2 regions of the Micrococcus sp. GbtcB5 genome follow, and region 1 is predicted to be linked to the other one. Evidence: riboswitches for the same ligand, from Rfam matches in the RefSeq annotation. Region 1 holds a riboswitch; the other holds the start of a gene.
What was found. A riboswitch is a leader RNA that binds a small molecule or an ion and turns the genes downstream of it on or off. The one in region 1 is predicted to bind thiamine pyrophosphate.
Positions count from the first base shown of each region.

Region 2: another riboswitch for thiamine pyrophosphate. It lies ahead of KVS67_RS06550 (thiamine ABC transporter substrate binding subunit); the one in region 1 lies ahead of thiC (phosphomethylpyrimidine synthase ThiC).

Region 1 covers NZ_JAGXJK010000001.1:82,268-96,934, reverse strand. The annotation lists gene thiE (thiamine phosphate synthase) at 1-24, shown strand, start outside; tRNA gene KVS67_RS00445 (tRNA-Arg) at 111-183, shown strand; gene thiD (bifunctional hydroxymethylpyrimidine kinase/phosphomethylpyrimidine kinase) at 380-1,234, opposite strand; gene KVS67_RS00435 (membrane protein) at 1,308-2,465, shown strand; TPP riboswitch at 2,528-2,642, shown strand; gene thiC (phosphomethylpyrimidine synthase ThiC) at 2,639-4,462, shown strand; gene KVS67_RS00425 (DNA-3-methyladenine glycosylase I) at 4,757-5,506, shown strand; gene KVS67_RS00420 (NAD-dependent succinate-semialdehyde dehydrogenase) at 5,570-6,985, shown strand; gene thpR (RNA 2',3'-cyclic phosphodiesterase) at 7,040-7,633, opposite strand; gene putP (sodium/proline symporter PutP) at 7,630-9,264, opposite strand; gene hrpA (ATP-dependent RNA helicase HrpA) at 9,373-13,476, shown strand; gene KVS67_RS00400 (HIT family protein) at 13,501-13,929, opposite strand; gene KVS67_RS00395 (sulfurtransferase) at 13,974-14,667, opposite strand, start outside.
Region 2 covers NZ_JAGXJK010000013.1:57,617-72,283, reverse strand. The annotation lists gene KVS67_RS06600 (acyl-CoA dehydrogenase family protein) at 1-278, opposite strand, end outside; gene KVS67_RS06595 (fatty acyl-CoA synthetase) at 275-1,876, opposite strand; gene KVS67_RS06590 (acetyl-CoA C-acetyltransferase) at 1,897-3,045, opposite strand; gene KVS67_RS06585 (DUF6480 family protein) at 3,305-3,559, shown strand; gene KVS67_RS06580 (hypothetical protein) at 3,698-4,093, opposite strand; gene KVS67_RS06575 (sodium:alanine symporter family protein) at 4,284-5,726, opposite strand; gene KVS67_RS06570 (RNase H family protein) at 5,788-7,140, opposite strand; gene KVS67_RS06565 (TetR family transcriptional regulator) at 7,353-7,859, opposite strand; gene KVS67_RS06560 (ABC transporter ATP-binding protein) at 7,856-8,557, opposite strand; gene KVS67_RS06555 (iron ABC transporter permease) at 8,557-10,287, opposite strand; gene KVS67_RS06550 (thiamine ABC transporter substrate binding subunit) at 10,287-11,351, opposite strand; TPP riboswitch at 11,418-11,523, opposite strand; gene KVS67_RS06545 (AI-2E family transporter) at 11,570-12,856, shown strand; gene KVS67_RS06540 (agmatine deiminase family protein) at 12,822-13,871, opposite strand; gene KVS67_RS06535 (bifunctional proline dehydrogenase/L-glutamate gamma-semialdehyde dehydrogenase) at 14,003-14,667, shown strand, end outside.

The DNA of each region.
Region 1 (14,667 bases):
CTGCGCGCGGGCCTGCCCGGCTGACGCGCCCCGCGGGGAGGTCACGGACGGGCCGTCCTGATGGTGTAGAGTCGACGAGTCCGCAACGCGCTCGACGCGTCGCGACCCCCGCCTCCGTAGCTCAGGGGATAGAGCGTCTGCCTCCGGAGCAGAAGGCCGCAGGTTCGAATCCTGCCGGGGGCACGAGCGAACAGAGCCGGACCCCCGTGGCGACACGGTGGTCCGGCTCTTCTGGGTTCTGCGGACCCGGACGCTCGAGCGGAGCGGGAGGTCCGGGTCACCGGCATTCGAGGCGGGAAATCGACCTCATGGGACGTCCCGAGGTGCGTATTCGCCGGATTTCCCGCCTCGAACGTGTCGAAGCCCGGAGGTCCCGCCCTCAGCCCCGCTGCGCATGACCGTGGTCGACGGGCCCGTGCCACGTCGGCCGCGAGGCGTCCCCGACCGCGAGCGCCTCCCCCGCCCGCATCGCGTCGGCCAGCCACGGCTTGGCCCGCTCGAGTGCGTCGTCCCAGCTCAGGCCCGCCCCGGCCAGCGTGGCCAGGGCCGAGGAGAGGGTGCAGCCGGTGCCGTGCGAGGCGCGGGTCGTCACGCGCGGGCCGCGCACCTCGTGCACGGCCCCGCCCACGCGCACGACGGCGTCCGGCACCTCCGCCGCTGCGGCCTCGGGCGCCTCGGTCTCGTCCAGGTGCCCGCCCTTGAGCAGCACCGTCACCCCGTGCTCGGCGGCCAGGCCCCGCGCCGCGTCGAGGGCGGCGTCCCAGTCCGTCGCGTCCCGCCCGGTCAGCCGGGCCAGCTCGGGCAGGTTGGGTGTCACCAGGTGCGCCACCCGCAGCAGCCGGGCCCACGCGGCGCGCCCGTCGTCGTCGCCGACCGCGGTGAGGGCGTCCCCGCTCGAGGCCACCATGACCGGGTCCAGCACGACGACGGCGGGCCGGGTCTCCTCGAGCCAGCCGGCGACGGCCCGCATGAGCTCCACCGTGCCGAGCATGCCGATCTTCACGGCGTCCACGGCGATGTCGGCGGCGACCGAGTCGAGCTGGGCGCGCACCACGTCCACCGGCAGCGGGTGGACGGCCTGCACGCCCTGCGTGTTCTGGGCGGTGATCGCGGTGATCGCGGTCATCCCGTAGCCGCCCCACGCGGCGATGGTCTTCAGGTCGGCCTGGACACCGGCGCCGCCGCCGGAGTCGGAGCCGGCGATGCTGAGCACACGGGGGACGGCGGGGGTCATGCGGGGGCTCCTTCGGGTCGGGGCGGATCGGCCGCCCGGGCCGGGCCGATCCCGCCCATGAGAATGTAGTCGCATGTCCCACGTCACAGAGAGCTCCCCCGCGCACCCCGGCCGAGCCGAGGAGTCGGCGCCGCTGCGGCCGACCTCCCCGCTCGGGATCGCCGCCACGTTCATCGGCACCACCATCGGCGCCGGGTACGCCTCGGGCAACGAGATCCTGCAGTACTTCGTGAGCTTCGGCCTCTGGGGCGGCACGGGGGCGCTCGTGATCGCCGGCGCGCTGTTCTTCCTGCTCGCGGTGATCGTGCTGCGGCTGGCGCAGAAGCTGCGGACCACGGACATCCACCGGATCGTGAACCCCACGACGTCGCGCGTGCCCACCTGGTTCGCGGACCTGTGCATCACCACGTCCCTGCTGGGGACGCTGGTGATCATGCTGGCCGGGGCCGGGGCGGCGGTGCACACCGCGTTCGGGCTGCCCTCGCTCGTGGGCTCGCTGGTGATGGCCGCCGTCTGCGTGGTCTCGGTGCTGGCCGGCATCACGGGCCTCGTGCGCGTCCAGGCCGTGGTGGTCCCCCTGATCATCGTGGTCGCCGTCGGCGTCGCGGTGTGGGGGTTGGCGAACCCGGGGGCCGCGGTGGACGACGTCGCCGCGCTCGTGACCTCGTCCCCGCTGATCAACCAGTGGTGGCTCTCGGGCGTGCTGTACGTGGCCTTCAACATCCAGCTGGCCTACGCGGTGCTCGCCCCGATCGGCGAGGAGAGCTCCTCGTCGGGCCGCTCCCTCGTCGCCGGGGCCGGGCTCGGGGCACTGGGCCTCGTGGTGATGGCCGGCGCGGTGATGGCCGCGCTGACCGTCCACGCCCAGCTCATCGGCCGTGCCGAGCTGCCCATGGTCGAGCTGGCCGCGATGATCGGCGGCTGGGCCGCCCTGCTGTACACGGTCGTCCTGCTGCTGGCGCAGTTCACGACGGCGGTCTCGTGCCTGTACGGCGGTGTGGAGCGGATCGCCCTGCTGTCCTCGATGCGCCGCGTGCCGGGCTGGGCCATCGCCGTCGTCACTGCCCTGGCCGCCACCCTGCTCTCGAGCGTCGGCTTCTCCGACCTCGTGGGCACCGTCTACCCCGTCCTCGGGTACGCCGGCATCGTCATCATCGTGATGCTCATCGTGACGTGGATCGTCGAGCGCACCACGGTGCGCCGGCGGGCGGCCCGCGCGGCGCGCGCCTGAGCGGCCCGCCGCATGGCCGCTGCCGACGGCGGTGAGGCCCCGCAGGGGACGTGCTAGGGTCGCTCGCATCCCACGGGAGCCCCACGGCACGGGGCTGAGACCGGGCTGACGCCGCCCGGAGACCGTCTGAACCTGTCCGGGTCATTCCGGCGAAGGAAGAAGGAGCCGCGGCCATGTCCGTTTCCGAGCACACCCCCCTGCCCGCAGCCGAGTCGACGGCCGAGGTCGTCGCCGAGGAGAACTACCCCACGCACCGTCTGGGCTGGCTCGAGGATGCCGAGCACGGCATCCGCGTGCCCGTCACCGAGGTCCACCAGGACGACTCCCCCGACGGCACGCCCAACGCGCCCCTGACCGTCTACCGCACCATGGGCCCGGGCTCCGTGCCCGAGCGCGGCCTGCCCGCCCAGCGCGCCGAGTGGATCCGCGCCCGCGGCGACGTCGAGGAGTACGAGGGCCGCGAGCGCGACCTGCTCGACGACGGCCGCTCGGCCGTGCGCCGCGGCGCCGCCTCGCAGGAGTGGGCCGGCGAGCGCCGCGCCCCGCTGCGCGCCAAGGAGGGCGCGCGCGTCACCCAGATGCACTACGCCCGGCGCGGCGAGATCACCCCGGAGATGCGCTACGTCGCCCTGCGCGAGGGCGTGGACGTGGAGCTGGTGCGCTCCGAGGTCGCGGCCGGCCGCGCCATCATCCCGGCGAACGTGAACCACCCCGAGTCGGAGCCGATGATCATCGGCAAGGCGTTCGCCGTGAAGGTCAACGCGAACATCGGCAACTCGGCGGTGACGTCGTCGATCGCCGAGGAGGTCTCGAAGCTGCAGTGGGCCACCCGCTGGGGCGCGGACACCGTGATGGACCTGTCCACGGGCGACGACATCCACACCACCCGCGAGTGGATCCTGCGCAACTCCCCCGTGCCGATCGGCACCGTGCCGATCTACCAGGCCCTCGAGAAGGTCGGCGGCGACCACCAGGCCCTGACCTGGGAGATCTTCCGCGACACCGTGATCGAGCAGTGCGAGCAGGGCGTGGACTACATGACCGTGCACGCCGGCGTGCTGCTGCGCCACGTGCCGCTGTCCGCGGACCGCGTGACCGGCATCGTCTCCCGCGGCGGCTCGATCATGGCCGGCTGGTGCCTGGGCCACCACAAGGAGAACTTCCTCTACGAGAACTACGACGAGCTCTGCGAGATCTTCGCGCGCTACGACGTCGCGTTCTCCCTGGGCGACGGCCTGCGGCCGGGCTCCGTGGCCGACGCCAACGACGCCGCCCAGTTCGCCGAGCTCGACACGCTGGCCGAGCTGACGGAGCGGGCGTGGGCGTACGACGTCCAGGTCATGGTGGAGGGCCCCGGCCATATCCCGTTGCACCTGGTGCGGGAGAACGTGGAGCGCCAGCAGGAGCTGTGCAAGGGCGCCCCGTTCTACACGCTCGGCCCCCTCGTCACGGACATCGCCCCGGCGTACGACCACATCACCTCGGCCATCGGCGCCACCGAGATCGCCCGCTACGGCACCGCGATGCTCTGCTACGTCACGCCCAAGGAGCACCTGGGCCTGCCGAACCGGGACGACGTGAAGACGGGTGTGATCACCTACAAGATCGCCGCGCACGCCGCCGACGTCGCCAAGGGCCACCCCGGCGCCCGCGACCGCGACGACGCCCTGTCCAAGGCGCGCTTCGAGTTCCGCTGGCGCGACCAGTTCGGCCTCGGCCTGGACCCGCAGCTCGCCGAGGAGTACCACGACGAGACGCTGCCGGCCGAGCCCGCCAAGACCGCCCACTTCTGCTCGATGTGCGGGCCGAAGTTCTGCTCCATGCGCATCAGCCAGGACATCCGCAGCGAATTCGGCGGCGCGTCCGAGCAGGCGCGGATCGCCGAGGCCGGCATGGCCGCCAAGTCCGCGGAGTTCCGGGCCGCCGGCGGGTCCGTGTACCTGCCCGAGCCGAGTCTGCGCCGGCCCGAGGGGGACGCGGTGCTCGCGAGGGACTGAGCGGCCCGTGCCGCGGCGCGGGGGCCAGGGTGCCGGCCTTGAGCACCTCCCCCGCGCGCGGCGCGAGCCTGCCCTCGCCGGTCGGCCTGCCCTGGGCGCGCTCCCGGCTGGCGTGGCCCCGACCGCGGTCGCCCCCAGCATCTCCCCCCCTCGCCGCACGTGCCGCTGCGGGCCGGGCGGCTCGAGTGACGAGGTCCGGCCGTGCCTCCTGCACAGGTGTCCGCAGACGGGGCTGCGTCCCCGGGCGTCGCGTTCCGGCTCCGGATGTCCGGGGCCGCTCCTAGGCTCGGGTGCATGAGCGCGCACCACGCCGACGACGGCCTCCCCGCCCCCGTCTCCACCCCCGCCGAGGATCCACCGGCCGACGGGCGACAGGCACCGCCGAGTGGCGTCGTCGTGGGTGAGGACGGGCGGGCCCGCCCGCCGTGGGCGGCACGGGATCCGCTGCTGCGGGAGTACTACGACACGGAGTGGGGCCTGCCCGTCACGGACGAGCGGGGCCTGTTCGAGCGCCTCGTGCTCGAGGCGTTCCAGTCGGGCCTGAGCTGGCGGACCGTCCTGGCCAAGCGGCCCCGGTTCTGGGAGGTGTTCGCGGGCTTCGACGCGGACGCCGTCGCGGCGTTCGGGGACGCGGAAGTCGAGGCGTTGCTGTCAGACCCCGGCATCATCCGGAACCGGCGCAAGATCGAGGCCGCGATCGCGAACGCGAGGGCCGTCGTCGGGATGCGCGGCGAGCGGTTCGCCCCGCTGCACCCGGGCGCCCCCGGCGCGGGCCCGGCCTGGCACGGCGACGGCGACCGGCCGGCCCGCGGTCTGCCGGGGCTGGTCTGGGCGCACCAGCCTGCCGCGACCCCACGGCCGGAGACGGTGGCCCAGGTCCCCTCGACCTCGGACGAGTCGCGCGCGCTCGCGAGGGCGCTGAAGGCGCACGGCTGCCGATTCGTGGGGCCGACCACGTGCTTCGCCCTGCTGGAGGCCGCCGGGATCGTGGACACCCACCTTCTCGGCTCGTGGCGAAGAGGGGCGTCCGGGATCTGGGAGTGAGCGGGGGCCTCCGGCAGGATGGGGAGCTCAACGCAGGACGTCCACACGAAAGGGTGACGACTGATGACCACCACCTCCGCCTCTCAGGGCTACCGCACGATCAACCCGGCCACCGGGGAGCTGCTGAAGTCCTTCGACAACGCCACGGATCAGCAGATCGCCGACGCCCTCGACGCCTCGCAGGCCGCCTACGAGCAGTGGTCCCGGAAGTCGGTGGCCGAGCGCGCCGCCGTCGTGAAGCGGATCTCCGAGCTGCTGGCCGAGCGGTCCAAGGACATCGCCGCGGTGATCACCACGGAGATGGGCAAGTCCCTCGGCGCGGCGGTCGGCGAGGTGCGCTACGGCGCCCAGATCTTCGGGTACTACGCGGACGAGGCCGAGGAGCTGCTCGCGGACCAGCCGATCAAGCAGTTCTCCGGGCAGGAGGCGTTCGTCCAGCGGCTGCCGCTCGGCCCGCTGCTGGGGATCATGCCGTGGAACTTCCCGGTGTACCAGGTGGCCCGTTTCGTGGCGCCGAACCTCGTGCTCGGCAACACCATCCTGCTCAAGCACGCCGAGATCAACCCGCAGGTGGCGCAGCTGCTGGAAGAGCTCTTCACCGAGGCCGGACTGCCGGAGGGCGTGTACCAGAACGTGTTCGCCACCCACGACCAGATCTCCACGATCATCGCCGATCCGCGCGTGCAGGGCGTGTCCCTCACCGGTTCGGAGCGGGCCGGCGCCGCCGTCGCCGAGCAGGCCGGCCGGCACCTCAAGAAGGTCGTCCTCGAGCTCGGCGGCTCCGATCCGTACATCGTGCTCTCCGCGCCGGACGCCCGCGCCGCCGCCCGCGACGCACTGGCCACCCGGATGGGCAACTGGGGCCAGGCCTGCAACTCGAACAAGCGCATGATCGTCATGGAGGACCTCTACGACGACTTCGTGGACGAGCTGGTCCAGCGCTCCTCGGAGATGAAGCCCGGCGACCCGACCTCGCGCGACGCCGACGTCTACGGCCCGCTGTCCTCCGAGTCCGCGGCCGACGGGCTCGCCGAGCAGATCGCCGAGGCCAAGCAGGCCGGCGCCACCGTCCACGTGGGCGGCGAGCGCACCTCCGGCCCCGAGGGCGAGGGCTTCTACGTCTCCCCGGCCGTGATCACGGACGTGGACCAGGAGAACCCCGCCTACACGCAGGAGCTGTTCGGCATGGCCTCCGTGGTCTACAAGGTGTCCTCCGCCGAGGAGGCCGTGGCGCTGGCCAACGACTCCCAGTACGGTCTCGGCGGCGCCGTGTTCTCCACGGACCTGGACGAGGCCAAGCGCGTGGCCGACCAGCTCGAGGTGGGCATGGCGAACGTGAACCTCGCCTCCGCCGCCGGCGCGAATCTGCCCTTCGGCGGCGTGAAGCGCTCGGGCTTCGGCCGCGAGCTCGGCCCCCTGGCCCTGGACGAGTTCGCCAACAAGCGCCTGTACGCGGTGCAGGGCCCCCTGGAGGGCTGACCCGGGGCCGGGTCGGCCGGGCGGGTCTCCCGCTCCGGCCGGCCCGTCGGCCCCTCAGCCGCGCAGCGGGACGGTCGCCAGCACCTCGTGCAGCGGCCCGCCGGACCGGCCCTCGCCGAGCCGGGACGCCACGACCTCGACCTCGTCCGCGGTCCACTCCGGCCCGCGGTACACGGCGAGCGCGTGCACGGCCTCGGCCAGCAGGACGGTGGCCGGCGCCGGCGGACGGGGCTCGCCCCGCCTCCGACCCCGAGGTCGGGGCGCGGCGCCCGAGGCCCGCGCCACGGTGAGGTGGGCGCGCCGGCGGTCCCGGCCGTCGTCGTCGGCGAGCCAGGGCTCCGCCAGGAGCGCGCCGAGCTCCCGGACCTGCCCACCCACCCCCACCCAGAGCGTGCGGTGCGAGAACTCCCCCGCTCCGGCCAGGTGCAGGTCCAGCGGGCCATGTCCCGCCGCGATGCGGCCGGCGTCGGCGACGACGTCGTCCACGGCGCCGGCGGGCACCTCCGGGTGGAACGCCAGCGTCAGGTGCCGCTGCTCCGGCTCGGTCCAGCGCAGCGCGCGTCCGGCCCGGTCCCGGACGCCGTCGAGGGCCGGCTCGAGGTGGTCGAGCACGGCCCTCGGCGGACGGATCGCGAGGAAGAGCCTCACGCCTGCGCGCGCGGATCCGTGGCGGCTGCGGTCGAGCCCCCGGCGGCGTCCCGCGTCATGGCGGCCGGGGCCACGTCCGGGTGCGGCTCGCGGCCGGCCACGATGTCGATCGCGCCGGTGAACTCGGCGTCGATCCGCCGCTGCACCCGGCGCGAGCGCTGGGTCACGAGGGACACCACCACACCCATCACGAAGGCGGCGACGAAGCCCGGCAGCAGCTCGTACAGGCCGAACCACTCCCACGTCTCGGCACTGGCCTCGGACCACACCCAGGCGACGGCGGCGCCGGTGACCATGGCGGCCATCGCCCCCCACGAGGTGAACCGCGGCCAGTACAGGGCAAGCAGGATCACGGGGCCGAAGGCGGCGCCGAAGCCGGCCCACGCGAAGGAGACGAGCTCGAGCACGGAGGAGTCCGGGTTGAGGGCGAGCAGACCCGCCACGAGCGCCACCACCAGCACGCCGATGCGGCCGAGCCACAGGGTGAACGTCGGGGAACCGGTGCGCCCGCGCAGCATGTAGAGGTCCTCCACCAGGGCGGAGGAGCACACGATCAGCTGCGAGGAGAGCGTGGACATGATCGCGGCGAGGACGGCGGCCAGCACCAGGCCGGCCACGAACGGGTGGAACATGATCGAGGCCAGCACGAGGAACACGGTCTCCGGGTCCTCGAGCGTGGTGCCGGGGTTGGCCTGGAAGTAGGCGATGCCCACGAGGGCCACCATCACGGCGCCGAACACGGACAGCGCCATCCAGCCGATGCCGACGCGCCGGGCGACGGCCGCGTCGTGCGGGGTGCGCAGGGCCATGAAGCGGACGATGATGTGCGGCTGGCCGAAGTAGCCCAGGCCCCAGGCGAGGGAGGACAGGACGCCGATCAGCGTCGCGTTCTCGAACATCGAGAAGTGGTTCACTCCGCCGCCGGCGGCGTCGGCGGCGCGGATGCCCTCGACGACGGCGTCCCAGCCTCCCATGGTCAGGATCACGACGATGGGTACGGCCAGCAGCGAGAGGAACATGAGGACGCCCTGGGCCACATCCGTCAGCGAGGCGCCGAGGAAGCCGCCGAACAGGGTGTAGAGCACCGTGATGCCCGCGACCACGAGCATGCCGGTGAGGTAGTTGATGCTGATGCCCTGGGCGTAGAAGGACTCGGGGCCGAAGGTCGACTCGACGAACTTGCCGCCGGCCACCATGCCCGAGGAGACGTAGAAGGTGAAGAACACGAGGATGATCAGGCCGGCCACGATCCGCAGGATGTGCGTGCGGTCCTTGAACCGGTTCTCGAGGAAGGACGGGATCGTGATCGAGTTCCCGGCCACCTCGGTGTAGGAGCGCAGGCGGGGGGCGACCACGCGCCAGTTCACCCACGCGCCCACGGTCAGGCCGACCGCCATCCAGCCCTCGACCAGGCCCGCGGCGTAGATCGCGCCGGGCAGGCCCATCAGGAGCCAGCCGGACATGTCGGACGCACCCGCGGAGAGCGCCGCGACGGACGGCTTCATGTCGCGTCCGGCGAGCATGTAGTCGTCGAGGTCGGTGTTCTTGCGGGAGGCGTACAGGCCGATCGCGATCATCGCGAGGAAATAGAGGCCGATCGCCGCCAACAGGAAGACGGTGTTCGTGTCCATGGGCTCCAGAGAATCACATCCGGACTCTCAGCCCCAGTCCCAGGTCCGTCCCAGATTCGCCCCGTCCGGGTCGGCCCGGGCCCCCGCGCGCCTAGGATGGAGGCCGTCATGACGCAGACTCCCCCGCCCTCCACGCCCGCCGCGCAGCCGTCGGCGACGCCCCACGACGCCGTCGCGATCACGTTCCCCGAACACCTGCCGGTGGCGGAGCGTCGCGAGGAGATCATGGCCGCGATCCGCGACCATCAGGTGGTGATCGTCGCGGGCGAGACCGGCTCGGGCAAGACCACGCAGCTGCCGAAGATGTGCCTGGCCCTCGGGCTCGGGGAGGCCGGCTCGATCGGCCACACCCAGCCCCGGCGCATCGCCGCCCGCTCCGTGGCCGAGCGCATCGCGCAGGAGCTGGGCGAGGAGATCGGGCAGACGGTCGGCTACCAGGTCCGCTTCACGGCGCAGACCTCGAAGGCGACCCGGGTCAAGGTCATGACGGACGGCATCCTGCTGGCCGAGATCCCCCATGACCCGCAGCTGCGCCGCTACTCCGTGATCATCGTGGACGAGGCCCACGAGCGCAGCCTCAACATCGACTTCCTCCTGGGCTACCTGCGCAACCTGCTGCCCCAGCGCCCGGACCTGAAGGTGATCATCACCTCGGCCACCATCGACCCGGAGCGCTTCGCCCGACACTTCGGCCGGCCGCTGGCCGAGGGCGAGGACCATGCGGACGCGGTGGAGGCCGACGACGGCGGCCGCGTGGTCCCGGCGCCGATCATCGAGGTCTCGGGGCGCACCTACCCCGTCGAGATCCGCTACCGGCCGCTGACCGACGAGCCCTCCCCCGACGACCCCGAGGACGATGCGGACGACGCCGCCGAGACCCGCGACCCCCTCGACGCGATCGGCGACGCCGTCCTCGAGCTGGCCTCCGAGCCGCCGGGCGACATCCTCGTGTTCCTGCCGGGCGAGCGGGAGATCCGCGAGGCCGCGGACCACCTGACCGGCGTCGTCGCCGGCACCACGCGCCTGGCCGGCACGGAGATCCTGCCGCTGTTCGGCCGCCTGTCCATGGCGGAGCAGCACCGCGTGTTCGGCCGCGCCGGGGCCGGGGTGCGCCGGCGGATCGTGCTGGCCACGAACGTCGCCGAGACCTCCCTGACCGTGCCGGGCATCAAGTACGTGATCGACACGGGCACCGCGCGCATCTCGCGGTACTCGCACCGCACCAAGGTGCAGCGCCTGCCGATCGAGCGTGTCTCCCAGGCCAGCGCGAACCAGCGCTCGGGCCGGTCCGGCCGCACCTCGGACGGCATCGCGATCCGCCTGTACTCGGAGGAGGACTACCTCTCCCGCCCCGAGTTCACGGACCCGGAGATCCTGCGCACCTCCCTGGCCTCGGTGATCCTGCAGATGCTGTCCCTCGGTGTGGCCCGCACCCCGGGCGACGTCAAGGAGTTCCCCTTCGTCCAGCCCCCGGACGGCCGTCAGGTCACCGACGGCGCCACCACGCTCACCGAGCTCGGGGCGCTCGAGGCCGGCGGCGCCCGCGCGGGCACCATCACCCGGGTCGGACGCCGCCTGGCCCGTCTGCCGGTGGACCCCCGGCTGGGCCGCATGATCCTCGAGGCCGGTGAGCGCGGCTGCGTCCGGGAGGTCATGGTGATCGCCGCGGCCCTGACCATCCAGGACCCCCGCGAGCGCCCCACGGAGCAGCGTGAGGCCGCGGACGAGCTGCACCGCCGGTTCGCGGACGAGAACTCGGACTTCTCCGCGATCCTGAACCTGTGGGCCTACCTGCGCGAACGGCAGCAGGAGCTCTCCGGCTCCCAGTTCCGGAAGCTGTGCCGCCGCGAGCACATCAACTGGCTGCGCGTGCAGGAGTGGCAGGACCTGGTGCGCCAGCTGCGCCAGCTCGCCAAGGACGTGGGCCTCACCGTCGAGGCCGGACCCGTGGACCCGGTGGGCCGGCACGAGGCGGTGCACAAGTCCCTGCTCACCGGCCTGCTCGCGCAGATCGGCGCCTACGACGAGCGCCGTCGCGAGTACGCGGGCGCCCGCGGCACCCGTTTCGCCGTGTTCCCCGGCTCCGCCCTGTTCAAGAAGCGCCACCCGTTCGTCATGGCCGCCGAGCTCGTGGAGACCTCACGGCTGTGGGCGCGCACGGTGGCCCGGATCGAGCCGGAGTGGGCCGAGGAGGTCGCCGGCCACCTCGTCAAGCGGGCCTACAACGAGCCGCACTGGTCGCGGCGGGCGGGCTCCGTCGTCGCGCGCGAGAAGGTGACGCTGTTCGGCGTCACCCTGATCCCGGACCGCTCGGTCCGGTACGGCCGCATCGACCCGGAGCTCTCCCGCGAGCTGTTCATCCGGCACGCCCTCGTGGAGGGCGACTGGCGCACGCGCCACCGGTTCTTCGCCCGCAACCGGGCCGCGCTCGAGGAGGTCGACGCCCTCGAGACGCGCCTGCGCCGCCGCGACCTGCGGATCGGGGACGAGGACCTGTTCGCCTTCTACGACGCGCGGATCCCGGCGAACGTCGTCTCCGAGCGGCACTTCGACGCGTGGTGGAAGAAGGCGCGCCAGGAGCAGCCGGACCTGCTGGACCTCGACGTCGCCGCCCTGCTCACCGCCGACGCCGAGGACCTGGACACCGACGCGTTCCCCACCACGTTCTCGTATCCGATGCCCGGCGGCGACGTGGAGCTCGACCTCGAGTACACGTTCGACCCGACCGGCGCGGCCGGCACCGACGGCGTGACCGTGGCCGTGCCGATCCTGCTGCTCAACCAGGTCTCCCCCGGTCCCTTCGCATGGCTGGTCCCCGGCCTGCGGGTCGAGCTCGTCACCGCCCTCATCAAGGCGTTGCCCAAGGCGGTGCGCAAGAACCTCGTGCCCGCCCCGGACGTGGCCCAGCAGCTCGTGGCGGACCTCGAGGCCCACGCCGACCCGCTGCGGGACGAGCTGCCGGAGGCGCTGTCCGCGGCCGTGCGTCGGGTGCGCGGCGTGGTGGTGGAGCCCGGACTGTGGGCCCCGGACGCGGTGCCCCTGCACCTGCGGATGGACTACCGCGTCGTGGACGCCCGCGGCGCCGTGATGGGCGCCGGCCAGGACCTGCCCGCGCTGCAGGCCCGGCTCGCGCAGGCCAACCGCTCCGCGATCGCCGCCCGGCTCGCCGGCACCGACGACCCCGCCTCGGCCCGGCCGGGGCCGCGCGGCACGGGCCGCGGCGGCCGGGCCCAGGCCGACGCGCGGGCCGGGGCCGAGGGACGCCGTCGCCCGGAGGGCCCCGGGCGGTCCGGCGCGACGCCGGCCTTCGAGGAGCGGCACAGGCTGACCTCGTGGAGCATCGGCACGGTGCCGAAGACCGTCTCCACCGCGGCCGGGGCGCGCGGCCCCGCCATCACGGGCTACCCGAGCCTGGTGCCCGAGACCACGCCCGACGGCGGCCCCGCGGCCGGCCTGACCGTGGCCCGGTCCGCGGAGGACCAGGCGGCCTGGCACCGGGCCGGGGTGATCCGGCTGCTGCTGGCCACCCTGCCCAGCCCCCAGCGCTACGTGCTGGACCACCTGGACAACAGGGAGAAGCTCACCTTCACCCAGAACCCGCACGGCTCGGTGGACTCCCTCGTCGCGGACTGCACCCAGGCCGCCGTGGACCGTCTCGTCGGGGACGAGCTGCCGTTCGACGAGGCCGCGTTCCGCGCCCTGTTCGACCGGGTGCGGGCCGACCTGATCGACACGGTCTTCGCCGTCACGTCCCTGGTGGAGCAGGTGCTCTCCCGGGCCGCGCAGGTGCGACGCCGGCTCAAGGGCTCGGTCTCGCTCGCCCTCGCACCGGCGCTGTCGGACGTGAAGGCACACCTCGAGCAGCTCGTGTTCCCCGGCTTCGTGGCCGCCACGGGCTGGGAGCGGCTGCAGCACCTGCCGCGCTACCTGCAGGGCATGCTGACGCGCCTGGACCGGCTGGACGCCGGCGGCCACCTGCAGCGCGACGGGCAGCACATGGCGGTGGTGCAGGGGCTCGAGGACGAGTTCGACGCCGCGGTCGCGGCCCACCGCGCCCGGTTCGCGGGCACGCCCGTGCCCGCGGAGCTGGAGCGGGTGCGCTGGCTCATCGAGGAGCTGCGCGTCTCCTTCTTCGCCCAGGAGCTGGGCACGGCGGTCTCGGTCTCCGAGAAGCGGGTGCGTCAGGCGCTCGCCCGGGCCACGCGCGCCTGAGCCGGGCCCGGGCGGCGCGGGCCGTCAGTCCTGCGGGACGACCTCGCCGTGGCCCAGGTCCCGCAGGGCCGCGCGGAGGCGGGCGGCGGCGTCGTCCAGGTCCGCCGGATCGGGGGCGTTGTCCACGCGGGCCAGGTCGAAGTCGGCGAGCGAGGTGGAGGGCCACACGTGCACGTGCAGGTGCGGGATCTCATAGCCGGCGATCATGAGCCCCGCCCGGCGGGCGGAGAACGCCGCCACCTGCGCCTTGCCGATCTGCTGGGCGACCGTCGTCAGGTGCGTGACCAGCGCCGGGTCGACCTCCACCCATTCGTCCACCTCCGCACGGGGCACCACGAGCGCGTGCCCCGGCTGGAGCGGCGCGGCGGACAGGAACGCGACGCACGTCTGGTCCTGCCACACGAAGCGGGCGGGCAGCTCGCCGGCGATGATCCTGCTGAAGACGGTGGCCATGGGGGGTCCTCCTGGGGGTCGGCGGGGCGGGGCCCCGGGGCTCGTCAGTCCCGGCCGGACGCGCCGTCGGGCTCGGGGCCGACCGCGACGGCGTTGGACGGGTCCTGGACCCATGCTGACCACGAACCCGGGTAGAGCGCCACTCCGGGTCGCCCCGCGACGGCCAGGGTGAGCACGGCGTGCGCCGCGGTGATGCCCGAGCCGCAGTACACGGCCACGGGAGTGGCGTCGTCCACGCCGACGGCGTCGAACCGCTCCGCCAGCTCCGCGGCGGGCCGCAGGCGGCCGTCCTCGGCGATGCTCTCCGCCGTGGGCACGTTCCGCGCCCCGGGGATGTGCCCGGCCACGGGGTCGAAGGGCTCGACCTCCCCGCGGTACCGCTCGGCCGCCCGCGCGTCGAGGAGCAGACCGCCGGAGGCCATCGCCTCGGCGCCGGCCGTGTCCACGACGGGCATCCGGCCCCACGACGGCCGGGCGGTGCCGGGCACCGGGATGACCTCGCCGGGCTGCAGGGGCAGGCCCGCGGCGCGCCACGCCTCGAGGCCGCCGTCCAGGAGCATGGAGTCCCGCAGCCCCGCGTGGCGCAGCAGCCACCAGGCGCGCGCGGCGGACAGGCCGTGGTCGTCGTCGTAGACCACGATGGTGTCGCCCTCGTCGATCCCCCACATCCGCACGGTCTCCGCGAACTGGCGCGCGTCCGGCAGGGGGTGGCGCCCCGCCGCCGGACCGGCGTGGCCG
Region 2 (14,667 bases), on a different contig from region 1:
ATCGCCACCAGGCCCGCGGCCAACGGCGACATCACCGGGTGCCCCGGCACCTCCAGCCCGTCGGTGAGCAGGTCCAGCTCGCCCGCCCGCGCCACCAGGTCCAACGGGTACTCCGCCCGGTCCCAGTGCCCGTCGATCCGCTCGAGCACCTCCCGGCCGTAGGCACGGGCGCGGTCCCAGTGCGCGCGGTCCTCGTCCGTCGCCTCCCCGAACGCGTCCAGGTAATCGACGTCCAGGGGCGTGACGACGTCGTAGATCGGCTTCTGCAGGCTGGTCACTTCGACCCCTGCGTCCGCTCGGCGCGCAGCGCGCGCTTGAGCAGCTTGCCCGACTGGTTCCGCGGCAGCTCCGCCACGAAGTCCACGCGCTTGGGCACCTTGAAGCCCGCCAGCCGCTCCTTCACGTGGGCGCGCACGGTCTCCGCGGTCAGCTCAGCGCCCTCCTTGAGCACGACGACGGCGGTCACCGCCTCGATCCAGCGCTCGTCCGGCAGGCCGATGACGGCGACCTCGGCCACCTCGTCGAGCTCGTAGATGGCGTCCTCGACCTCGCGCGGGGCGACCAGCACGCCGCCCGTGTTGATGACGTCCTTGATGCGGTCCACCACCTGGATGTAGCCGGCCGCGTCCTGGGTGACCTGGTCGCCGGAGCGGAACCAGCCGTCGTCGGTGAACGCGTCCGCGGTGGCATCCGGGCGGTTCCAGTAGCCGGAGAGCAGCTGCGGCGAGCGGTACTGGATCTCACCGGGCTCGCCGGGCGCAGCGGGGGCGCCGTCGGCCGTCATCACCCGGGCCTCCACGTGGAACACGGGGCGGCCGCACGAGGCGGGCCTCGCGTCGTGCTCCTCGGGGCGCAGCACCGTGCACAGCGGGCCCAGCTCGGACTGGCCGAAGCAGTTGTAGAAGCCGATGCCCCGCTGGCTCTGGCGCAGGCGCTGCAGCACGGTCACCGGCATGATCGAGGCCCCGTACTGGGCCTTGTGCAGCGAGGAGAGGTCACGCGTGGCCAGGTCCGGATGGTTCGCCAGCGGCACCCAGACGGTGGGCGCCAGGAACAGGGAGCCGATGTGCTCGGTCTCCACGAGCTCGAGCATCCGGGGGATGTCCGGGGCGGCCAGCAGGCGCACCGTGGCGCCGAGGCTCAGGTAGGGGAGCAGGAACACGTGCATCGCGGCCGAGTGGTACAGCGGCATGGCCACGAGGGGGCGGTCCTCGGCCGTGAAGTCCAGCGCGATGATCGAGGAGAGGTACTCCGCCACGAGCGCCCGGTGGGACATCATGGCGCCCTTGGGGGTGGAGGTGGTGCCGGAGGTGTAGAGCAGCTGGGCCAGGTCGGTGGCCGACACCTCCGCCTCCGGGGCGGCGGCGTCCAGCGTCTCGTCCTGGGCGGTCTGAAGCACGGAGGGCTCGGCGTGGCCGGCGGGGAGCATGGTCCACACGTGCCGCAGAGCCGACGCGCGGCCCTCGGCCCGGACCTGGTCGACCCGCTCGAGCATGCCGGCGTCGGCCACGAGCAGCTCCGCGCCGGAGTCCTCGAGGGCGTGGGCGAGCTCGCCGCCCTTGAGCGCGAAGTTCACGGGCACGTGCACGTAGCCGGCCGTGACGCAGGCCAGGAAGAGCAGTGCGTAGGCGTCCGAGTTGGTGGCGTAGGCGGCCACCCGGGTGCCGGCCGGCAGGCCGGTGTCCTGGAGGCGGCGGGCCACGCGGTGCGCTCCGTCCCGGAGCTGGGCGTAGGTCCAGTCGCGGTCCTCGAAGCGCAGGGCGACGGCGCGCGGGGAGCGGGCGACCGCGCGTGCGAACACGCGGCCGATCGTGTCCTCCGGGGCGGGGGAGAGGTGGGCGGCGGCGTCGGTGGGGTGGGTGATCTGGTCTGGCATGGGAACCTCCGGGGGATGGGTCAGAGACGTTCGATCACGGTGACGTTGGCCTGGCCGCCGCCCTCGCACATGGTCTGCAGGCCGTAGCGGCCGCCGCTGCGCTCGAGCTCGTGCAGCAGGGAGGTCATCAGCCGGGCGCCGGTGGCGCCGATGGGGTGGCCCAGGGCGATCGCCCCGCCGTTGACGTTGACCTTCGCCGGGTCCGCGCCGGTCTCGGTCAGCCAGGCCAGCACGACGGCGGCGAACGCCTCGTTGATCTCCACGAGGTCCATGTCGTCGATGGTCAGGCCCATGCGGTCGAGCGCGTACGCCGTCGCCGGGATCGGGGCGGAGAGCATCATGACGGGGTCGGCGCCGCGGGCGGAGAGGTGGTGGATGCGGGCTCGCGGGGTGAAGCCGTGGCGGCGCACGGCCTCCTCGGAGGCGAGCAGGAGGGCGGCCGCGCCGTCGGACATCTGGGACGCGGTGGCCGCGGTGTGCAGCCCGCCGGGGACGATCGGGTCGAGCGAGGCGATCTTCGCGGCGTCCGGGGTGCGGGGGCCCTCGTCCGCGGTGAGGCCGGCGAGGGGCAGGATCTCGCGGTCGAAGCGACCGTCGGCCTGGGCGGCGAGCGCGCGCTCGTGGGAGCGCACCGCGAACTCCTCCAGGGTGTCCCGGTCCAGGTTCCAGTGCCGGGCCATCATCTCGGCCCCGCGGAATTGGGAGATCTCCTCGTCCCCGTAGCGGGCGGCCCAGGACTCGGAGCCGGTGAACGGGTCGGGGAAGCCGAGATCGCGGGCGGCCGTGTTGGACCGGGAGAGCGGGATCGCGGACATGGACTGCACGCCACCGGCGACGACGAGGTCCGCCGTCCCGCTCATGATGGCCTGCGCGGCGTAGTGGACCGCCTGCTGGCCGGAGCCGCACTGGCGTTCGACCGTGGTGCCGGGGACGTCCTCGGAGAGCCCGGCCGCGAGCCAGGCGTTGCGCGCCACGTCCATGGCCTGTGGGCCGAGCTGGTCGATGCAGCCGAGGATGACCTCGTCGTACTCGACCGAGTCGATGTCCTGGCGGGCGACGAGCTCGCGCAGCGGCGCGGCCGCCAGATCGAGGGGATGCACGCCGGCGAGCCCCTTCCCGCGGCGACCCACGGGGGTGCGGACGGCGTCGATGATGTAGACCTCGGGCATGGGGGGCTCCTCCGGACGGCGGGAACGTGACGCCGATCACGCTATTGCTTGGACGTCCAACGATCAAGAGTATGACGGGATCCGGCGTGGGCGGCGCGGAGGGCGCCGTTTCGTCAACGAAAGCGGCTCAGGGCGCGCCGTTTCGGCCACGAAAGCGCCGGGGCGGGCGTCGCCTCGCCCTGGTCAGGACCCCCTGCCCCGGGCCTACCGTGAGGGCCAGCGGCACGCACCCGTGCCGCTGAGACGAGAGGAGCCGGCCATGGCCACCCCGCACACCCCCGACCCCCAGGACGCCCGGCGCGCACGCGAGGCGACGGACGAGACCTCCGGTGCCGCGTTCGACGGCGACACGCCCCCAGCCGAGGGCGCAGGCGTCGGCCCGAGCAACCCGGGCATGGACGTGGAGCAGACCGGCGAGCGCTCGGCCGGCAAGATCGTGCTCGGGCTGATCATCGCCCTCGTGGTCATCGGCGTCCTGGTGTTCATCCTGGGCCGCGTCGCCGGCCTCGGCTGAGCCGCGGCGCAGACGCCTCGAGCACGCCACCGGCCCATCGCGACCACGGGGCGGGCACCGATCCGTCGGTGCCCGCCCCGTGGTCGTGTCCGCTCCGCGGTGATGCCGCTCAGCTGCGACGCCGCGCCGTCGCAGCGGTCAGAAGCCGCCGCCCACGGTCCGGCGGCCACCCGCCGTGCGTCGGCCGGCGGCACCGGACCGGCCGCGGGAGGCGAGGGCCCCGCCGAGCAGCCCGCCCAGCAGGCCGGTGCCGAGGCCGCCCGTGGACCGGGCCGAGGGTCCGAAGCCGCCGCGGTACGCACCGGAGCTGCGCCCGCGCGTCGTGCCCCCGGCGCCGCGGCGCGAGAGCTCACGCAGCGCCAGACCGCCGAGCGTGCCCAGGAGGGCACCGCCCAGGCCGCTGGACCGGCGTCCCTGAGAGCGGGCCTGCCGGCCAAAGCCGGGGGACCGGCCGATGTGCGCACCGATGGTGGGTCGGCTGGAGCGGCGGCCACCGCCGCCGAGAGTGCGGGTGAGGCTGGAGAGGATGCCCATGGTGTCCTCCTCGGACGTCGTGCCGGCCACTCGTGCGTGGCCGGTCGGGTGCGCCTCAACCTAGGCGTCGACCCCCGCACGGTGTCCAGACCGGGCCTCCTCATGCATCGAGGCGGGATATCCACCCCACGGCCGCCCGCGGCAGCCAGATGGGGTCGATATCCCGCCTCGAAACGCGCGGGCGGGGGCGTCAGTCCTGGAGCGGGGAGGTCTTCGGCTCGTCCCGCCACAGGGCCACGTTCCGTGCCTCGGGCAGGTCGGAGAGGTGGAAGCCCGGATCCATGCCCGCCTTGAGCTTGCGCTCGTAGTCCCGGAGCAGCTTCACGGCCAGTCCGCCCAGCGGGATGATCGCCACGAGGTTGATGGTCGCCATGAGGGCCGCGAACGTGTCCGCGAGGTTCCACACCAGCGCCACGGAGCCGAGCGCGCCGCCGACCACGCACACCAGCACGAGCACGCGGAACACGGTGATGGCCGGACCCGCGTGGCGGCCGGCCAGGTACCGGATGTTGGCCTCGCCGTAGTAGGTGTTGCCCAGCACGGAGGACCAGGCCAGGAAGAAGATGATGACGGTCAGCGCCGGGCCGGCCCACGCGCCCACGGCCTGCTGGAGCGCACCCTGGGTCACCTGCATGCCGAGCGCCTCCCCGCGTCCGTAGGCCGGGTTGGAGAGCAGGATGACGAACGCGGTGGCCGAGCACACGATCAGGGTGTCGAAGTAGACGCCCAGGGACTGCACGAAGCCCTGCTTGGCCGGGTGGGAGACGGCCGCGGTGGCGGCGGCGTTCGGGGCGGAGCCCATGCCGGCCTCGTTGGAGAACATGCCGCGGCGCACGCCCTGCATCACCATCGTCATGCCGACGGCGGCGCCCGCGACCTCGCGCAGGCCGAAGGCGTGGCCCACGATCAGCGCGATCATGCCCGGGACCTCGGTGATGTTGACGACCATCACGATCAGGGCCAGGAAGATGTAGAACGTGGCCATCACGGGGACCACCACGTTGGTCACGGCCGAGAGCCGGCGCACGCCGCCGAAGATCACGAGGCCGGTGAGGGCGGCCAGGCCCAGGCCCACGATCCACGCGGTGGTGGAGGACGCGCCCCAGTTGGCCTGCACGGACTCGGAGATCGAGTTGGACTGCACGGCGTTGAACACGAAGCCGTAGGTCACGGTGATGGCGACGGCGAACACGGCCGCCAGCCACTTGGCGCCCAGACCGTCGCGGATGTAGTACGCGGGCCCGCCGAAGTAGCCGTCCGCGCCCTTCTGCTTGTAAAGCTGGGCCAGCGTGGACTCGACGAAGGCGGTGGCGCCGCCGAGGATGGCCAGCAGCCACATCCAGAACACGGCGCCCGGGCCGCCGATCACGATCGCGATCGCCACGCCGGCCACGTTGCCGGTGCCCACGCGCGAGGCCGCCGAGATGGTGAAGGCGCGGAACGGGCTCACGCCGTCGTTCTCGAACCCGGTCTGGGACTTGCCCGTCACCGACCGCAGCATCTCCGGGAGCATGCGCACCTGCACGCCCACGGTCCGGATGGTGAACCACACCCCGGCCACGAAGAGCAGCGCCATCACGACGTACCAGTACTTGTCGTTGAAGGCGGTGACGGCCGCTGTGATCTGTTCCACTGTCGCTTCCACAGCCCCACCCTAGAGGCTGGGGCGGAGGACGGGGAATCGGGGGCCGGGGTCAGCCGGCGGCGTCGTCCTCGACGCGGAGCTGGATCAGCTGCCCCATCCGCTCGGGCAGGTCCCCCTCGGGGGTGCCGACGCTGGCGTGGCGGGCGGCGGCCCGGGCGAGGTCGTCGGCCAGTTCGTTGCCGTGCACGCCCACGTGGCCCTTGACCCACGTGGTGTCCACCTGGACGTCCGCGGCCTGCGCCAGGTCGACGGCGGCCAGCAGGCGCCGCAGGGTGCGGCGGATGCGCTCGCCCCGGGCGCCGCCGAGGGTGAGCCGCTCGCGGCGGGCGGCGTTGAGCAGGGCCAGCGCGGCGCGCGAGTCCGAGTGGATGGTGACCCGGCCGCCGGGGGTGCCCGCCCACGCGCAGATCACGTGCCCCAGCACGAGCGCCTCGAGTTCCACCTCGAGCGGCATCGTGGCCCCGGCCACGGCCTGCACGGCCCACATGCTCGGCCCGGCGACGGCGGCCGCCCCGCCGATGCGGGAGCCGCGCAGCACGGAGCCGTCCACGTACACGTCCGTCACGTCCGCCTCGTCCGCGAACGTGAGGCTGTGGGTCACCCCGGGCAGGTTGCGGCGCAGGAAGCGGTCCGTGCGGCGGCGGGAGAGGAAGACGCCGGAGGAGCGGCGCAGCGCGTCCTCCTCCTCCTGGGCGGCCTCGATGGCCTCGAGCGGGATCCGGGCCGCGCCCGTCTGGGCGACCGTCTCCGGGTCCACGTCCGGCAGCAGGTAGCTGGAGCGCTGCGTGCCCACGGGGGACTCGTCGAGCCGGTAGGAGACCACGCGCGTGTCCACGGGGGCGAGGACCTCGAGCAGGGAGAGCAGCTCGGCGTCCCGGTCCGAGCGCAGCCGCACGATCACCGGGCGCTCCGGCGGCAGGTCGACGGTGACGGTGGACCAGAAGGCGCTCAGATGCGCCGTCCCGACCATCCCGGTGTAGACGTGGCCGCGGACGTCGTCGCCGAGCTCGCGCAGCTCGAGCTCGCGGGCCACGTAGACGATGCCCCCCGTCGTCGGATGCAGGTCCAGGCGGAGGGCGGGGCCGTGGTCCACGCCGGGCAGCATGGCCAGCGGGCTGGCCACCACGCGGACGCCGTCCCGGCGGATCCGGGTGCGCGGCGGGGAGGGGCGGGGGACGACGGGGCCGGTGCGCGTGAGGTCGACGCCGTTCCGGTCCCGCGGGGTGCCCCGAGGCCGGCGGGCACGGACCACGCGCAGCGGGCGGTGCTGCTCCTCCGCCTTGGCGCCCGGGCCACGGAAGTCCCAGCCCACGTCGACGAGCGCCGCGGGGTGTGCGGGCTCGACGTCGTGATGCAGCGTCCGGTCCACGACCGTCCGCGGGTGGTTGATCCGTGCTCCCATGGCTTCGCCGGCTGTGTCGAAGGGGACCGCGCCGGAACTGTGAGCCGGGTCCGGCGGGCCATGCTGGTCCTGCGGCGGTCGGGCGGGATCGCCGTGGACGAAGGGGACGACCCGTCCCGACCTGTTCTGCTCTGGGCGACCTTACCGAGCGCACCTGTGAGGAGGCAGGTCTCCTCTCCTCGGCCTCCCGCGCGGCCGCGTCGGACGAGGCGTCAGAGCGGGTCCGTGCGGTGCCGCTGCACGTCCGGGCCGGTCGGCACGCCGAGCGCCTGCGCCTGCGCGCGCTGCTGCCGCAGGGACACGGTGCCCAGCAGCAGCGCCAGGGCCCGCTCCCCGTCCTCCGGGGTGTCCGCCGCCTCGGTGAGCAGACGGTGCAGGCCGAGGCCGCCCAGCCCGAGCGCGAGGGCGGAGAGCACCACGTCCGCCCCGTCCCGGTGCCGCAGCAGGGCGGCCTCCGCGGCCTCGGCGCGGCCCGCCAGGTCCGTGACGCGGCGGGCGCGCACGGTCTCCTCCGCCTCGGCGACGATCCGGTCCGCCACCCGCGCCAGCAGCGACTGCTTGTCCGGCACGTGCCAGTACAGCGCGGAGGCCTGCACGCCCAGCACCGCGGCCACGCGCCGCATGGACAGGTCGCCCATGCCGAAGTCCTGCAGGATCCCGACGGCGGCGTCCACCACGTCCTGGGCGGTCAGCCGGGGGCGGGGTGCGGGCGGGGTCATGCCTGAGAGGCTACCGCCGGGCCGTCCTCCTCCGCCGCGATGCGTCCCCCCGCGCCCAGGCGCACGGTGCGGTCGGCCATCACCGCGGCCTCCGCGAGGTCGTGGGTGACGACGACGCCGGTCGTCCCCGCCGCCCGCAGCACCGTCCGGATGTCCTCGGCCAGGCGCCGGCGCAGGTCCGCGTCGAGCGCGGACAGCGGCTCGTCCAGCAGGAGCACCCGCGGGGCCGGGGCCAGCGACCGGGCCAGCGCCACGCGCTGGGCCTGCCCGCCGGAGAGCCGCTGCACAGGCCGGTCCGTGAGCTCGGTCAGGCCCACCAGGTCCAGCAGCTCGGCCACGCGTGCCCGCCGCCGGGCCCGGTCCCAGCCGGCGGACTCGAGGCCGTACGCCACGTTCCGGCCCACGGTCCGGTGCGGGAACAGCTGCCCGTCCTGGAACACCATCCCCACGCCCCGGCGGTGCGTCGGCACCGCGGCCACGTCCCGCCCGTCGAGCTCCACCGTGCCCGCCACGACGTCCTCGAGCCCGGCGATCCCGCGCAGGATCGTGGACTTGCCCGAGCCGGAGGCGCCCACGAGCGCCACGATCTCCCCGGCGGCCACGTCCAGGTCCGTCCCCCGCACGGGGGTGGAGCCGTCCGGATAGCGGATCGCCACGTCCCGGAGCCGGAGGGAGGCCCCCGTCGTCGTCGGCGTCATCACAGACCTCCCGCCCCGGCCGGGCCCCGGGGGCGCAGCCGCTCGCACACCAGCATGATCCCGGCGCTCAGCACGGCCAGCACCGTGGCCGCCGCGAGCGCCATCCCGTAGTTGTCCGCGCCCGGCCGGCCCAGCAGCCGGGCGATCAGCACCGGCAGGGTGGGCGCGGACGGGCTCGCCAGGAAGCTCGTGGCCCCGAACTCACCCAGGGACACCGCGAACGCGAAGCCCGCGGCCACGCCCACGCCGCGGGCGAGGAACGGGCCGTCCACCGTGGCCAGCACCCGCCACGGGCCCGCCCCGAGGGTGCGTGCGGCCTCCCGCAGCCGCGGGTCCACCGCCGCGAGCACGGGCACGAGCGCCCGCACCGCGAGCGGCAGCGCCACCACCGCCTGGGCCAGCGGCACGAGCACGCCCGAGGCCGCCAGCTCCGGGAACGCGGCCCGCAGGGACACGACGAAGCCGAAGCCCACGGTCACCGCGGACACCCCGAGCGGCAGGAGCAGGGCGCCGTCGAGGGCCCGCTGGGCCGCCAGCGCGGCGCGTGAGCGGAAGGGCCGGGTCAGCAGCAGGGCCAGCGGCACGGCCACCACGAGCGTCACGAGCGTGGCGTCCACGGCCACCCGCAGGGACTGTTCGAGCGCCTGGGCCGGCGTCGACCCGCCCACGAACCCGCTGCCCGCGCTCGTGGAGAGCAGCTCGTAGTTGCCCAGCCCCCAGCCGTGGCGGGTGTGGAAGGAGCGCACCACGAGCGTCAGGATCGGCGCCACCACGAGCGCCACCACCGTGAGCATCACGGCCACCGGGACCGCGTCCGCGCGCGTGAGCCGGGCCGGCGGCGTCTCCCGCAGGCGCAGCGCCCGCTGGGTGCGCGCCGCCGTCACGCCGGAGACCACGACGGCGGCCAGCACCACCGCGAACTGCAGCACGGAGAACACCGCCGCGGTCCGCAGGTCCAGGTAGACGGAGGTCTGCACCCAGATCTCCGACTCGAGCGTGCCGTAGCCGGGCCGGCCGAGCGTCTGGACGATGCCGAACGCGGACGCGCAGAACAGGAACACCAGGGCCGCGCTCGCGGCGATCGCCGGGGCGAGCTGGGGCAGCGTCACGGTGCGGAACGCCCGCCACGGCGAGGCGCCCAGGGTGCGGGCGGCCTCGGTCTGGCGGGGGTCCAGCGCGTTCCACAGCGCGCCCACCTGGCGCACCACCACGGACACGTTGAAGAAGACCATGGCCAGCACGACGGCGGTGGTCGTCTGGTCCAGCCCGGTGAAGCCGAGCGGTCCGCCGGGGGCGAGCAGGGCGCGGAACGCGACGCCGACCACCACCGTGGGCAGCACGAACGGCACGAGCACGAGGGCGCGGAGCACGGCCCGCCCCGGGACGCGACGCCGGTGCAGCACGAACGCGGTCGGCAGGCCGAGCGCCACCGAGACCACCGTGCCGGCGGCGGCCATGCCGAGCGTCTGGCCGAGGATGCGCCACGTGCGCTCGCGGGCGAGGGTCTGGCCGAAGGCGGTGAGGTCCACGGCGCCGGTGAACGCGTCGGCATCGCCGCCGATCCCGCGCCAGAGCATGGCCGCCACGGGCCACGCGAAGAAGACGAGCAGGAAGGCGACCGGCAGGACGGCGGCCACCAGCCACCACGGGCCGAGCCCGTCCCCCCGGCCGCGGGCCCGCCGGCGCGGCAGGTCCGTGCCGGGGGCCGCGACCTCGGTGAGCGCGGACATCAGCGCCGGGAGGCCTCGGACAGGGCGGTCCACTCCTTCAGCAGATCCTCGCGGCGCTCGTCGATGCGGGCGGGGTCCGGGGTGATGGCGTCCTCGACGAGCGGCGCGTTCTGCGCCCACTCCTCGGGCAGCTGCACCGACTCGTCGATCGGGTACATGTACATCGACTCGGGCAGTACGGACTGGACCTCCTCGGTGAGCATGAAGTCCACGAACGCCTGCGCGCCCTCGGGGTTCTTCGCGCCCTCGAGCACGCCGGCGTACTCGACCTGCGGGGTGCAGGAGTCCTCGATCACCTCGGTCTCGGGGGCGAACGCGGGGGAGGAGGAGTAGGAGAGCACCACCGGGAACCGACCCTTGCCCTCGCCGCCGGAGAAGTCCGAGTTGTAGGCGTCGGACCAGCTGTCGGCGATCTTGCCGCCGTTCTCCATCAGGCCCTGCCACCAGTCCTGCCAGCCGTCGTCGCCGTACTTCTCCGTGGTGGCCGCGAGCAGCGCCAGGCCGGGGGAGGAGGCCACGGGGGAGGTGGCGACCGTCAGCTTCGCGTACTCGGGGTCGTCGAGCTGGTCGATCGAGGTGGGGGCCTCGACGTCGTGGGCCTCGAACCATGCCGGATCCGTGTTGAAGCACACCTGGCCCTGGTCCACCGGGGTCATGCGGTCCTCCACCATCCGGTCCTGTGCGGAGGCGGGCAGGTCCTGCGGGGTGTATTCGGCGACGACGCCCTCGCGGACGAGGCGGTGCGCCGAGTGGTCCTCCACGCCGTAGACGCCGTCCACGGTGGGCTCGTCCTTGGCCAGCAGGAGCTGGTTCACCACGCTGCCGGCGTCGCCGGGGGCCGTCGTCTTCAGGGTGTAGCCGGACTCCTGCTCGAACTTCTGGACGAGCTCCTGGGGCAGGTTGAACGAGTCGTGCGTCATGATCGTCACCGTCGTCGGCTCGCCGCCGGCGCCGGCGGCGGACGACGACGCCCCGTCGCCGGACGAGCCGGACACCGAACAGCCGGTGAGGGCGAGGGCGGCCACTGAGAGGGCGGCGAGGGCGCGGTGCGGGGTGCGGGACATGGCGGTTCTCCTCTGGGACGGCAGAGGGGCCGGGACGAGGCCGCCACCGGAATCCCGGGACGACGTCGACCGGGAGACTCGACTTCCTTCGCCGGTGCGGACCGGCGCAGGTTCGAGGGTCTGCGGCGGACCGCACTCTCAGCGCCGCGCGGGCGCTCCCCTGTCGATGTGGACTGGTCCCGACCCTACCCCGTCCGGCCCGCGCATAGACTGCCCGCGTGAGCGCCGCACAGCCCGCGGGGGTGACCCCGCCGCCCGCCTCGTCCAGCCCCGCCTCCGACTGGGACATCCGCCGCCCCCACCGCATGTGGCCGCGCATGCTGGTGATCGTCCTGACGCTCGCGGGCCTGGTGCTGGTGGTGCAGTTCTTCCAGGGGATCGCCTCCATAGCGGCGCCCGTCTTCCTGGGGCTGAACCTCGTGATCGTGGCCTACCCCCTGCAGGCCTGGCTCATCCGCCGGGGCCTGCACCCCGTGCTCGGGGCCGCCACCACCGTCCTGCTGGTCGTCGCGGTGATGGCCGTGTTCGGGGGCATGATGGTGTGGTCCGGCCTCGAGCTGGTGGCGGAGCTGCCGAAGTACGCGGACCGCTTCCAGCAGATCGTCCTGGACGTCTCGCACTGGCTCAACGAGCGCGGCGTGACCCCGGACATGGTGTCCCAGCAGCTGGCCTCGATCGACATGAGCACCGTGACCGGGACGGCCGTCAGCGCCATCACGAAGATCGCCACGAACGTCTACGCGGTCTTCGGTCTGCTCGTCACCGTGATCATGGGCATGTTCTTCCTGGCGATGGACTCGATGGACGTCGAACGCCGCGTCCGCCTGCTCAGCACCGCCCGCCACGAGTTCGGCCACGCCCTGGTCGAGTTCGCCCAGGGCGTGCGCCGCTACTGGGTGGTCACCACGGTGTTCGGCCTGATCGTGGCGGTGCTGGACGTGATCGCCCTCATGCTGATCGGCGTGCCGCTCGCGCTCGTGTGGGGCGTGCTCAGCTTCCTCACCAACTACATCCCGAACATCGGCTTCATCATCGGCCTGCTGCCGCCGGCCGTCCTGGGCCTGGCGGCGGGCGGCTGGTCCGACTTCCTGTGGGTGGTGGTCAGCTACTCGGTGCTGAACTTCGTGCTGCAGTCCGTGATCCAGCCCAAGGTGGCCGGCGACGCGATCGGCGTGATCCCCACCGTCAGCTTCCTCTCCCTGCTCTTCTGGGCCTGGGTCCTCGGCCCGCTCGGCGCGATCCTCGCGCTGCCCTGCACGCTGCTGGCCAAGGCCGTGCTGATCGACGCCGACCCGAACGCCCGCTGGATCAACGCGCTCATCGCCTCGGACCTGAAGGGGATGGAGCGCCGTCAGTCCTCGCTCCTGGAACGGCTGCGCCCGGCGGCCTGGCGATCCGACGCGCACGGGGGAGATGAGGACCGCGCCTCGGCGGACGGCGGGGACGACGACGGTCCCGCGACGGACGAGGTCACGGGCGGGGCTGGAGCAGCACCAGGTCGTTGAGCGCGCCGGCCAGCCGCAGCAGCGGCGGGGCGGGGAACGACAGCTGGGGCAGCCCCGGGTGCAGTGCCGCGCACGCGGCGGCCGCGGCCTCCTCGCCCGCGGCGTCCTCGAACGCCGGCCGCAGCACCGCAGCGCCCAGCGGCAGCGTGTCCAGGAGGGAGCGGGGGCCCCGCTCGGCCGGGTCGTACGCGGCGGGCTGCGCCGCCCCGGTCACCGTGCGCACGCGCAGGGGCCGGCCGGCGGCGTCGTCGGCGCCCTGCAGGAAGCGCAGCGCCGCCGCCGCGTAGGGGTGCTCGGGGTGGAACCGGTCGCCGCGCCAGTGCACGGCGGCCTCGCCGTCGCCCCCCAGCCGCACCCACGAGGCCAGGTGGCCGGGCCCGCCCCACGGCCCGGTGTCCGGCCGCGGTGCCGGCGGCACCCACAGCACCCGGGTGATCCCCAGCAGGGCGGCGAACTCGGCGGCCACCTGGCCGGGGGTCCACGCGCCGTTGATCCGCCCGTCCAGCACGGGGTCCGCGGCCACCACGGCCGTCCCCTCGCCGTCGCTCACCCAGGCCCCGCGCGGGGCGCACAGCAGGGGGGTGAGCAGCGGCAGTCCCGCCGCCTCCGCCACGGCCGTCGCGGCCGCGCCGTCGAGCGGCCCGGTCCCGGTCAGTCCCGCGGCGCTGCGCCAGGCGACGGCGGCCAGGCCCTCGGGGCGGCGGATGAAGCTCGGCCCGGTGCGGCCCAGCAGCGGTGAGCCCACGGGCGCGCGCAGCAGGTCCACCTCCGGGGGCACCAGCCGCGCCGCCCCGGCGTCGCGCGGGTGGGCGAGCACGGTGACCGGCAGCACGGCGGCGAGCGTCTCGGCCAGGCCCACGACGGCGTCCCGCGTCTCCCCCAGCAGCGTCGGCACCGGGTGGCGGTGGGGCAGGACGAGCCAGGCCCGCTCGGGCGGGTCCTCGGGTCCGGACACGGGCACGACGACGTCCCGGCGCTCCCGCGCGTGGGTGGGGACGGGGTCGGCGGCGGCCATGGCGGACGGGCTCCTGGGAAGACGGCGGCGACGCGCGGGCGCGCGGCGAGGGGATGTCCATCGAGCATAGGCGTCTGACAGGAAGCCGCGGCGGTTTGACCTGTGACCCGGCACACGTGCAGAGTGCGGCCATGACCGCGATGTTCTCCGCCCAGGACCACGACGATCTCGACCGGGTCCTCGGCGCGACCGGCGGGATCCCCGACCCCGCCGACCTGCACGCCCTCGCCGACGACGCCGTCGCGCAGGTGCGGCGTTGGCTCGCCGAGTCCCGCGACCATGAGGCCGACTTCGCGGCCCGCCAGCTGGCGGGCGCCCTGAAGGAGCCGGGCGGCCTCGACTTCATCGTGCGCTTCGTGGACCACGTGGTCCGCCCCGAGGACCCCGCGATCGCCGCCCGGGCGCTGCGGGAGCTCGCCGGCCGCGCCCCCGGCTTCCTGCCCCCGGCCCTGCGCGCCGTCCTCGGCGTCGGCGGCCGCGCCGCCCCGCTCGTGCCGCGCATCGCCGTCCCCACGGCCCGCCGCGTGCTGCGGCGCATGGTCTCCCACCTGATCGTCGACGCGCGGGACCGGCAGCTCGGCAAGGCCATCGCGGCCCTGCGCGACGAGCACACCCGGCTGAACATCAACCTGCTGGGCGAGGCGATCCTCGGCCAGGGCGAGGCGGACCGCCGACTCGAGGGCATCGCCGCGCTGATCCGCCGCGACGACGTCGACTACGTGTCCGTGAAGGTCTCCGCCGCCACCGCCCCGCACGCGCCCTACGCGTTCGACGAGGCCGTCGCGGACATCACCGA